Regions from separate parts of the Cupriavidus sp. FW305-F7 genome, predicted to be linked through region 1. Evidence: riboswitches for the same ligand, from Rfam matches in the RefSeq annotation. Region 1 holds a riboswitch; the other holds the start of a gene.
What was found. Region 1 has a riboswitch for glycine ahead of gcvT (glycine cleavage system aminomethyltransferase GcvT). Riboswitches for the same ligand answer to the same signal wherever they lie in the genome.

Region 2: it holds a riboswitch for glycine, as region 1 does, so the genes downstream of both, AC3WL8_RS23980 (D-amino acid dehydrogenase) here and gcvT (glycine cleavage system aminomethyltransferase GcvT) in region 1, are expected to answer to the same signal.

The regions. Positions count from the first base shown of each region.
Region 1 is NZ_JBYSYC010000044.1:63,223-69,002, forward strand. It holds gene gcvP (aminomethyl-transferring glycine dehydrogenase) at 1-702, opposite strand, end outside; gene gcvH (glycine cleavage system protein GcvH) at 803-1,183, opposite strand; gene gcvT (glycine cleavage system aminomethyltransferase GcvT) at 1,272-2,399, opposite strand; glycine riboswitch at 2,498-2,623, opposite strand; glycine riboswitch at 2,645-2,732, opposite strand; gene AC3WL8_RS31330 (YMGG-like glycine zipper-containing protein) at 2,807-3,034, opposite strand; gene AC3WL8_RS31335 (UvrD-helicase domain-containing protein) at 3,318-5,414, shown strand; gene AC3WL8_RS31340 (hypothetical protein) at 5,638-5,780, opposite strand, start outside.
Region 2 is NZ_JBYSYC010000028.1:10,944-16,723, reverse strand. It holds gene AC3WL8_RS23990 (hypothetical protein) at 1-142, shown strand, start outside; partial or broken gene AC3WL8_RS23985 (short-chain dehydrogenase) at 180-434, shown strand; gene AC3WL8_RS23980 (D-amino acid dehydrogenase) at 578-1,930, opposite strand; glycine riboswitch at 1,975-2,069, opposite strand; gene AC3WL8_RS23975 (solute symporter family protein) at 2,306-4,219, opposite strand; gene AC3WL8_RS23970 (DUF485 domain-containing protein) at 4,216-4,551, opposite strand; gene AC3WL8_RS23965 (M20 family metallopeptidase) at 4,553-5,722, opposite strand; gene AC3WL8_RS23960 (DJ-1/PfpI family protein) at 5,736-5,780, opposite strand, start outside.

The DNA of each region.
Region 1 (5,780 bases):
GCCCGGGTACTGCAGCAGCACGCCGAAGGCGTTGGCCGCGGCGGCCTCGGCAGCGGGGCCGACCTTGACCTCGATGCCCATCGGCAGCGCGCGCGTGCGTACCACTTCCAGCGTCTGCGGCAGCACGTCGTCGGCCACGTAGAAGGTGTTCGAGTCGTGCTTGTTCACGCGCTGCAGCAGTGTCATGGCTTCGGCCGCGGCAGTGCCTTCATCCAGCATCGACGCATTGGCGATGTCCAGGCCGGTCAGGTCGGTGACCATCTGCTGGAAGTTCAGCATCGCTTCCAGGCGGCCCTGCGAGATTTCCGGCTGGTAAGGCGTGTAGGCGGTGTACCAGGCCGGGTTCTCGAAGATATTGCGCAGGATGACGCCGGGCGTGACGGTGTTGTAGTAGCCCTGGCCGATAAAGCTCTTCAGCACCTTGTTCCTGCCTGCCAGGCCGCGCAGCTTTGCCAGCGCGGCTTCCTCGCTCAGCGGCTCGGTGAACTCGCCCATCGGCATGCCGTCGCGGCGGCGGATAGCGGCGGGGATGACGGCGTCGATCAGCGCGGCGCGGTTGTCATAGCCGAGCACCTTCAGCATGTGCTGCTGTTCGGGAGTATCGGGGCCGATATGGCGGGCGGCGAAGGCGTCGCGCGCCTCCAGTTCGGCCAGCGTGGGCCGGGTTACTTGGGCGGCGTTCATGGGAAGCGGGGCGTTCATTGGCAAGAACCTCGTGGGGTGCGCGCCGGCCGGTGGTCAGCCGGGACGGCGCGCGTCAGTCTGCAGTGGCCGGTCCATCGTTGGACCGGCGCCGCCGGCGTCAGGCGCCGACGCTGGCCTTGTAGGCGTCGGCCGACATCAGGCCGTTGACGTCGTCGCCGTTGGCCGGCTTGAGCTTGAACAGCCACGCGTCGAAGGCGTCGGCATTGACGCTTTCCGGCGCGGCCGTGGCGGCCTCGTTGACGGCGATCACTTCGCCGGCCACCGGGGCGTAGATGTCAGAAGCGGCCTTTACCGATTCGACCACTGCCAGCGCGTCGCCGGCACCGACCGACTTGCCCACTTCGGGCAGTTCCAGGAAGACGATGTCGCCCAGCGCGTCCTGCGCGTGGTCGGTGATGCCGATGGTGAGCGTGCCGTCGGCTTCGACGCGTACCCACTCATGCGACTCGGTGTACTTGAGGTCAGCGGGGAAATTCATGGAGGTTCTCCGGATACAGATCTGTTTCTTGTTGGGTGATGCCTGCCCGGCAAGCGCCGGCAGGCGAGGGCGACCGTTGGTATGAGCCTCAGCTCACGAGTGCCTTGCCATTACGCACAAACGGCAGTTTAACCACAGTCGCGTTGAGTTTGCGGTCGCGGATCTCCACCTGCACGGTATCGCCCACGGCGACATCCTTCGGCAGGCGGGCAAAGGCGATGGACTGCGACAGCGACGGGCTGAAGGTGCCGCTGGTGATTTCACCGTCACCGGCCGGGGTGATCACTTTCTGGTGGGCGCGCAGGACGCCGCCTTTGTCACGCAGGATCAGCCCGAGGAATTGCTGGCGCGAACCGGCCGCGCCCAGTGCCGCCTTGCCGGTGAAATCGCGCTCGCTCTGCAGGTCCACCGTCCAGGCCAGGCCCGCATCCAGCGGCGAGGTGTTGATATCCATGTCCTGGCCGTACAGGTTCATGCCGGCTTCCAGGCGCAGGGTGTCGCGCGCGCCCAGGCCCGCCGGACGCACGCCGGCGGCGTTCAGCTTTTCCCAGACGGCGGCAACGTTTTCGGCCGGCACCACCAGCTCGAAGCCGTCTTCGCCGGTGTAGCCGGTGCGGGCCACCATGATCTCGCCGATGGCCGGGTCCTGGACCACGGCGGCGTTGAAGGGCTTGAGCGTGTCCGACGGCTGGGTCGAGGGGAAGGTGCTCCACACCGTGGTGCGGGCGTTGGGCCCCTGCACGGCGACGATGGCCAGAGGCTGCACGCCTGCAGGCGCAACATCTTCACGGCGCGGCGTGATGGTCACATCGCTGCCGGTGGCGGCATTGCGCGCGCGGATCCATTCGATGTCGCCCAGCGCGGTGCTGGCGTTGACGACCAGGCGGAAGCGGTCCTCGGCAAAAAAGTAGACGATCAGGTCGTCGATCACGCCGCCTTTCTCATCCAGCATGCAGGAGTAGAGCGCCTTGCCCGGGGTCTGCAGCTTGTCGACATTGTTGGCCAGCAGGCCGCGCAGGAAGCTGCGGGTATTGGCGCCGGTGAGGTCGACCACGCACATGTGCGACACGTCGAACATGCCGGCGTCGGTGCGCACGGCATTGTGTTCTTCGATCTGGGAGCCGTAGTTGACCGGCATGTCCCAGCCGCCGAAATCAACCATGCGGGCGCCGAGGGCGCGGTGGATGGCGTTGAGGGGCGTGGCCTGGAGCGTCATGGAATCCTCGGGGGCAATCTCGGTTGGCGAAAACAAAAAAGGGCCATCCGCCGCAACGCTCGCCGCGCCTGAATGTGGCGTAGCAATCCGCTGCGGCGGATGACCCCTCTGTCCTCGATACCTGAGAGATTACAAGGCGGATCCTGCAGGACCCCATCCTCGTGCGCCCCTTCGGTGGGCACGCTCGCCACGAATGGCGGGTGCCGCTCTCCAGAGTGCGGCATGCATCGTGTGCATATTGCATGCCGATCCGATCGGTCCGTGGTGCCTGAGAGTTTTCGGGTGATACCCCTTCGGCGGCGCAGGCGATGCGCGCTCTCCCGGTCGGATGCGCGCAATGTACGGGAGGCCCCGGCCTTTGTCAAACCGGCCAGGGAGCCTGCCGTACCTGTCGCTGCGGGTCTGGCTTACTTCTTCTTGTCGTCGGTGACAACGTTACCGATCACGCCGCCCACGGCCGCGCCACCCAGCGTACCCAGCGCACTGCCTTCGGTGAGGATGGCGCCGCCCACGGCACCCGCGCCCGCGCCAATGGCGGTATTACGCTGCTTCGGGGTCATGTCCGCGCAACCGGCAAAGGCCGCGACGGTCGCACCGATCAGGGTCACCTTGGTCAAAGTCTGCAGGGTTTTCATTATTGGCTCCGGTGTGATGATTCAAGCATGTCACCCCCGCCGCGCAGGCCGGGGGGACATATCAGTTAGAGCGTTGCGTTGCGCGATTGGCTCCGGCCTTTACGAAGTGTTACGCCAGTGACACAACCGGCCCTGTCAACGCGGTTTGCGCTGACTGACCTGCCGCGGCCAGCGTGTTAACATCGTCAGCTTTGCCGCCGAGCCCGTTTTTGGGGTGCCGGCGTGTCCCGCCTGGCCTTCCGCTGTTCCTGCTGATTTCCCCGCCTCCAACCGCATCCCTCGCATGACCCATGGCCTGAACCCCGCCCAATCTGAAGCCGTCCGCTACCTGGACGGCCCTTGCCTGGTGCTGGCCGGGGCGGGCTCCGGCAAGACCCGGGTGATCACGCAGAAGATCGCGCATCTGATCGAGGACAAGGGTTTCGAGCCGCGCCATATCGCCGCCGTCACCTTTACCAACAAGGCCGCCAAGGAGATGCAGGAGCGTATCGGCAAGCTGATGGAGGGCAAGACCACGCGCGAGGGCAAGCGCATCCCGCTCAAGCAGCTGACGGTCTGTACCTTCCACTCGCTCGGGGTGCAAATCCTGCGCATGGAGGCCGAGCACGTGGGCCTGAAGCCGCAGTTTTCGATCATGGATTCGGATGATTGCTTCGGCCTGATCCAGGAGCAGCTGGGCACCACCGACAAGAAGCTGATCCGCGGCGTACAGGGCACGATCTCGCTGTGGAAGAACGGCATGGTCGATCCGGAGGCAGCGATCGCGCAGGCCGCCAATGCCGACGAGCACCAGGCCGCGCTGGTCTACCGCAACTACGTGGCCACGCTGCACGCCTACCAGGCGGTGGATTTCGACGACCTGATCCGCCTGCCTGCCGAGCTGTTCGCGCGCAATGAAGCCGTGCAACTCAAGTGGCAGAACCGCCTGCGCTACTTTCTGGTCGACGAATACCAGGACACCAACGCCTGCCAGTACCAGTTGCTGAAACTGCTGGCGGGTGGCTCGCACCTGCGCGCGCCGGCCTTTACCGCGGTGGGCGACGACGACCAGGCCATCTATGGCTGGCGCGGCGCCACGCTGGACAACCTGCGCGGGCTGCAGACCGATTTCCCGGACCTGAAGGTGATCAAGCTGGAGCAGAACTACCGCTCCACCGTGCGCATCCTGGAAGCAGCCAACGCGGTCATCGCCAACAACCCCAAGCTGTTCGACAAGAAGCTGTGGAGCGAGCACGGCATGGGCGACCCCATCGCCATCCACCCGATGAACGACGAGGAGCACGAGGCCGAGTCGGTGGTGTTCCGCCTGTCCGCGCACAAGTTCGAGCGCCGCGCGCAGTTCCGCGACTACGCCATCCTCTATCGCGGCAACCACCAGGCGCGGCTGTTCGAGCAGATCCTGCGGCGCGAGCGCATTCCCTATGTACTGTCGGGCGGCCAGAGCTTCTTCGACAAGGCCGAGATCAAGGACATCTGCGCCTACCTGCGCCTGATTGCCAACCCCGACGACGATCCCGCCTTTATCCGCGCCATCACCACGCCGCGCCGCGGCGTGGGCAACACCACGCTGGAAGCGCTGGGCACCTTTGCTGGCCAGGCCAAGGTGTCGCTGTTCGAGGCCGCGATGATGGGCGGCATCGAAGGCAAGCTGCAGCCGCGCCAGCTGGAGCCGTTGCGCATATTCTGCGAATCGATGGTGCGGCTGGCCGACCGCGCGGCCAAGGATCCGGCCACCGTGGTGCTGGACGACCTGATGGAAGGCATCCACTACGAGGCCTACCTGTACGACAGCTTCGACGAACGGCAGGCGCAGTCGCGCTGGACTAACACGCTGGAATTCCTGGACTGGCTCAAGCGCAAGGGCACCAAGCCAGAAGGCGCCGAGGGCGAGGAAGCCACCGGCTTCGACAATGCCGACGGCTTCGGCAGCGAAGGCAAGAACCTGCTCGAACTGACCCAGACCGTGGCGCTGATGAGCATGCTGGAAGGCCGCGAGGAAGACCCCGACGCGGTGCGGCTGTCCACGCTGCATGCGTCCAAAGGGCTGGAATATCCGCACGTGTTCCTGGTCGGCGTGGAAGAGGGCATCCTGCCGCACTGCCGCGAAGACGAGGACATGAGCGACGAAAAGATCGAGGAAGAGCGGCGGCTGATGTATGTCGGCATCACCCGCGCGCAGCGCAGCCTGCATGTCAGCTGGTGCAAGAAGCGCAAGCGCGCGCGCGAGACCTACTCGTGCCAGCCTTCGCGCTTTATCGGCGAGATGAAGCTGGAGGAAGCGCCTGCGCCAGTCGATGAAACCCCGGCGATGAGCCCCAAGGACCGGCTCGGCGCGCTCAAGGCACTGCTGGGAACCGGCGGCAAGACGGCCCCGGGCTGAACGGGCGCTACAGTCCCGATACAAAGGCCTACCAGGCTGACAAGACGCCGGGCGCAGGCGTCCCTAGTATGGCGGCTGTGCTGCTCGCGCCGTGTGCGCGGGTGGCGCCGCGGCAGGCCCGCCCGGTCTGCCTGCTGCGCCGGACGTCTCGTTCGGAACTTCCCTGTTATTCGGCCCCCGGCGCGCGAGCGTGCGGGGGCGTTTTTTTGCCGCGGCCGCGAACCTACCGCTGCGGTCCGCCCGGCGGCATCATCATCGCGCCCGCGGGCGGCAAGCCCATCCAGCGCGCGGCTTCGGGCGCGGCGCGCAGGCGCCGGCGCTGGGCCGGGTCGAGGCTGTCGTCCAGCGCCAGCCAGCGTTCGCGCA
Region 2 (5,780 bases), on a different contig from region 1:
TGCCGCCTTCTACGCTGTCCAGGTGCTGGAACTGGTCGCTGGACTTGTGAACATCACGCTGCTCAGCTTGAATTTGCGGGACGGACTCAAGCTGAAGGGGAGGCTGCGCTTGTTACTGCCGGAGCAAAGCCGTCCCCAATAACTTGCTTTGTTGCCGGTGACGTCGCCCGTTGGGTCCCGCAATTCGCCGGGACGCTGATGGCCTGCGTCAGGAAACGGACAAGATCCGAGTCACTGTCGTCTGCCCGGGTGTTGTCGAATCCGAATTGGCGAACTCGATCACCGATGACAATGCGCGCGCAGCCATGCAAACATTCCGCCGAATCGCCATTAAGCCTGAGGCGATTGCTCGGGCCATCGCGTACGCGGTGGAACAGCTTGCCGATGTCGACGTCAGCGAGATCATCGTGCGCCCCACGGCCAGCCCGTACTGAAGCCGATCCGCATGACGCGTGCCGGTACGGCACTGGAGCAACACCGGTGGAGAAGCTCGATCCGGACGTTGGCAAGACCAAACGCTATCCACACCCGGGCGTGAGTCGGCAAAGCGCTGACATCAGCAACGTGCCCTTCAGGACTAGTGGCGCGGACAGTCGCGGTCGACTACGCTCGCGATCATCGAGGCAGTCGCACCCGACAATGTCCAACCGAGATGCCCGTGGCCGGTGTTGTAAAACACGCGTGCATGCCGGCCACGGCCGACGCGCGGCATCATGTCAGGCATCATCGGGCGCAAGCCAGCCCACGGCACCACACGCGAAGTACCGATAGCGAAGTTACGGCGTGTCCAGGCGATCAAGGGTTCGATGCGGTCGGCGCGAATGTCGCGGTTGTAACCGTTAAATTCGGCCGTGCCGGCCACACGGAAACGCCCCGCTCCCAGGCGGCTTGTCACGATCTTCGCGCTCTCATCCAGCAGGCTGACCCACGGCGCACCTTGCACACTGGCTTCGTCGTCCAAATGCACGGTGATCGAATAGCCCTTGACCGGATACACATTGATGCGATCCCCCACCATTTGCGCGATATGGCGGCTCCCGACACCGGCGCAGACAACCAGCGCGTCGGCGACGAGTTCCGTCCCAACGTCAGCGCGCGTGGTCGAGAGCTTATCGTCCAGTGTTGTCTGCAACAGGAGACGAACGCCTTGTTCGGTCATCTCGACGGCCTGCACGTCCACCCCATGCAGGAAGCACACATCGTATTTATGACAGGCCTGCGCGAGGCCGCGCGTGAACTTGTGAATATCGCCGGTGGCGTCTGACGCGGTGAAGTAGCCGCCGTAGTACTGGCCTTGCAGCGTTGGTTCGATCGTCTTGATTTCCTCCGGACTCACAGCATGACGCTCAAGTCCTCCGGCAACGAGGAGAGTGTTGGTCCTGCCTGCGGCCGCAAAGCTCGCTTTGTCGTGATAGATGTGCAGGATGCCGCGATGCTGCAGGTCAAAGTCGATCTGCTCACGCTCTGCCATCTCGAACAGATACTTGCGTGCCTCGATGGCCAACCGAGTGGTCTCGATCGTGTTGCGGCGGTAGCGGGGGATGCTCGCGACGAATTCTCCGAGCCACGAGTATTTATGCCACGATGGCTTGGGATTGAGCAACAGCGGGGCATCTTTCTGCAGCATCCATTTGATACCTTTGAGCAGCGTGCCAGAGCTGTTCCAGACTTCGGCATTGCTGGCGGAAAGCTGGCCACCATTGGCGAACGACGTTTCCATCGCCGGATACAATTGGCGGTCGACGACCGTGACCTGGTAGCCAAGTCTCGAGAGCGTATAAGCGGTAGTGACGCCGGAAATACCGGCGCCGACGATAACAATATGCGTCATGGCAGTCCCTGTGAAGTAAATTCGTGACCGGACGATCCGGCCGTTCACCCCATCTGTCTCGGGACCTGAGAGCTTAGGCGCCAACGGTGCCGGCGCCATCCCCTTCGGTGGGCATGCCTGGCATGCCACTCTCCAGATTTGCAGTAGACGTCACAGTCCTTTTGCCTGAGAGTTTCCGGGGTGGTTGCTCCGTCGGCGCTGGGCACGTGTCCTGCCCAGTCTCTCCTGCGACGTATCGTGGCCATCAACAACTAATGGCCACTTTTGCGTGCTGCTTGTTCAGCATAACCGATTGGTGTCGGTCATGACTCCTGGTTTTTGACAAGTAATCTCACGCTCCTTGTATCGGTCGACACCACGTTGAAAGCTGTATCTGTCCATACTTCACCAACATGCCGACCGATCAGATCTAAGGCCGTAAATTATCGATTGGCCTTAGCCAGCTGTATCGAGCGTTTCCGTACTTCGCAATGCTTAGTGCGAAATGGCTGCTGCTGCGTTGGCGCCGGTTTCTCGCTGGGCCACCATTCTTGTCCAGATCGATTGAGCACGCGGATCCGGGAAGAGTACCGAAAAAAGGAACACCAACATGAAGCCAAATGGAACGGTGACGAGCGCCGGATTACGCAAGGGGAATAGGGGCACCTCGAGCCCAATCAAGCTTGTCCGACGATCGCGGAGCGCATCGATGGTCGACTGTGCGCTCGCGATGGCGGCGCGCGCCTTTGATAGTTCAGCCCCAAGCTCATCACGGCCGGCTCCGGTCGATGCCGCCATCTTTACCGTCAGGTTCTCGATCTTCCTGGCGGCGGTGGCTTGCGTTCGTTCAGCCTGCGCTCTCTCGAGCAAGGGATACTGCATATTGGGCGACACCAGCACAAGCAGGACTGCTGCAAGTGTCCCCCCGACGACGCCGACGCAAACACCGACAGTGCTACACCGACGCCAGTACAGGGTAAGCAACAACGCTGGGAGATTGGCGGAAGCCGCAACGGCATACGCCAGACTTGAAAGATGCGCAACGTTCTGGCCCTTTGCCTGAATGCTCAGAACAATTGCCACGACACCAACGATTGCGGCGGCGGCCTTGGCTGCGATCACTTGCTCTCGTTCGGATACCTCACCACGACGGATTGCCCCGACGTAGATGTCATGGGCAAGGGCGGAGGCTGCGGCAAGCGTAAGCCCTGCCACCACGGCGACAATCGTTGCAAAGGCGACAGCCGCCACCCACCCGAGGAAGAGATTGCCAGCGAATGAGTTTGCCCCACCCCCAAGGAACTGAGCTAGCAGAGGTGCTGCGAGCGTGCCCCCTTTATCTGCGGCAAGGATTGTGCTGGGTCCGACATAGTAGGCGGCAGAAAAGCCAATCACGATAATCATGAGATGGCAGACGCCAATCCACAACATGGCCCACAAGACAGAAGAGCGCGCAGTCCTGGCATCCTTCACCGTGAAGAATCGCATCAGGATGTGAGGCAAGGCGGCCGTCCCAAGCGTAAGCGCCAAGCCCAGCGATACCTGTTCGACAGGGTTCTTCAAATAGAGGCCAGGCTCGAAGAACTTCCGCGCCAGCGAGGTCCCGTCCACTGCATCATTCTGATTCTGGAAAACCGCAGTCAAATGGTGGGCAACTTTTTGACTCGAAAGAACTTCATTGAAAAGAGAATTGACGTCGAACCCGAATGGATAGAGCGCAAGAATCACAATCAACGCGCAAGAAAACAGAAGCAGAATCGCCTTGATGATCTGTACATACGTCGTCGCCCTCATCCCGCCAAACAAGACGTAGACCAGCATCAGCAGCCCAACCATCACGACGGAGGCCTCATACTGGAATCCGACCAGCGCCTTGATGAGGGTTGCGCCGCCTACTATCTGCGGAATCAGGTAGAAGATCGCCACCACGATACTTGATAGCGCCGCGACAATCTTGGAAGCGCGGTAATTGTTGCGATAGGCAAGGACATCACCCAGTGTATAGCGGCCGAGATTCCGACATGGCTCCGCAATCAACAGCAGTACGGGAATGAACGCAACGAAGAAACCGATCAAATACAGGATGCCATCGTAGCCATATAGGGAAATCAACCCGGAGACGCCCAGGAAGGCGGCGGCCGAGAGATAGTCTCCCGCAATGGCCAGGCCATTCGCCCGGCCGGAGATTCCCCCACCCGTATAGAAATCGCGGGCGCTGGCATTCCGACGTGCCGCATACCAGGTTGCGATAAGCGTTAAACCGATGACCAACGCAAATGTGGCGAAGGTAAGGCCGCGAAACCTTGGCTCAATCAGTTCAGATGCAGCGCGGACTGAATTTGGCACGATCGTAAAAATCGCCATCACGATCCCCAATTTTAAAGTGGGCGATTTCAGAAAATTTCTCATTTCTTGCTCCCTACGGCGGTATCCTTACCGGATCCTTCGATCAGCTTGTCGAATTTACGCATTCTCCAAACGTAGATGGCAGCAATGAGGCCAGCGACCGGATACTGGGAAATGGCCAATATCATGCCGACGTTAACCGCCCCTACGATTCGTATCGAGAGCACGTCGCTCCAATAGGCCGCACCTAGCAAAAGTGCAAAATAGTAAATCGCGAAGGCAAGCAGCAATACAACAATCGTAAAACTGCGTCCACGAGATACGACGACGAACTCTCTAGATTCCGTCAACCATTCGCAATCGATCGGTCCATCTGCTACTTGTTGATATGACATTTCATTGTTCCCTTTTGCTTTCCCAAGCCTCGATGATCCGCGCATAGATATTTACGGCAGCGATAATCGAACTCACGTTGCAATACTCGTCCGTCTTGTGCGCCATGGATGGTTCGCCGGGACCGAGAATCACGGTGGGGACGGCCCCAAAAATTTCCCTGAGGACGGGACCATCCGTAAAGAATGAGACTGCGCGTCCGCCGTTTTGAGAGCCGGTGATCTGACTGACCATTCTGCTGACGTGTGCGATCCACGGACTCCTCATCTCCTGTCGCAGAGCGGGCACGTCGAGCTTCGCTCTAAGCGCTACACGGTCGCCAAGGTAAGCGCCGAGTTCGTCGAGCAACTTGTCATGCGGCATCCCACAAACCGTCCGTACATCGACCTCAAACAAAGCTTGGTCAGGCACCGAATTGACATTGAGACCGCCGGAGATCGTCCCTACGTTGAGCGTCGGGTGGCCAAGGAGGTCATCTTCCGGAGCATGGAAGTTGAATAGTCGAAGCTTGTGTATGGCATCGACAGCGTGATAAATCGCGTTGTCCCCGCGCTCCGGCATAGCGCCATGGGCCGTAATACCCTGCGCCTGGGCCCGAATCCACAAAGCCCCCTTGTGGCCGATCACGACCTCGTTGGCAGTTGGCTCACCCACCACCATGGCACCAACATTGAAAGCCGGCTGCGTAAGGGTCCGTAGAGCCTTGGCACCTTCACACCCCGTCTCCTCGCCGGCGGTCAAGACCAGGATAACCGCGGCATGCTGTCCGTTCGTTTCGCGATGCCGGAGTAAGGCGGCAATAAACGCCGCGATACCAGCCTTCATGTCTGACGACCCGCGACCATACAGCCTGTCGCCCTGAATCTCACCGGAAAGTGGCGACAGACTCCATGGCGCAGATCCAAACGGCACCGTGTCGAGATGCCCCGTGAAACACAGCTTTGGCCCTTCATTGGCTGAGCCAGTCCACGCCACCAGACTTTCTCTTCCGTCAGCTAGCGTATGGAACGTCGTCTGCAACCCTGCTTCCGCCAATAGTGCGCCGATCAGGCGAGCGAGCGCGCTTTCATTGCCGGGCGGATTCACAGTGTCGACCTTGACGAACTGCTGCGTGAGCGAAATGGCTAGCGATTCGGCAGACGCAATATCAATAAGTGGTGTGGACGGCATCATGCTCAAAGAATGGTTAGGCTAGATCCAAGGCTCGCTCAGCATATTGGCGGGCGCTCGC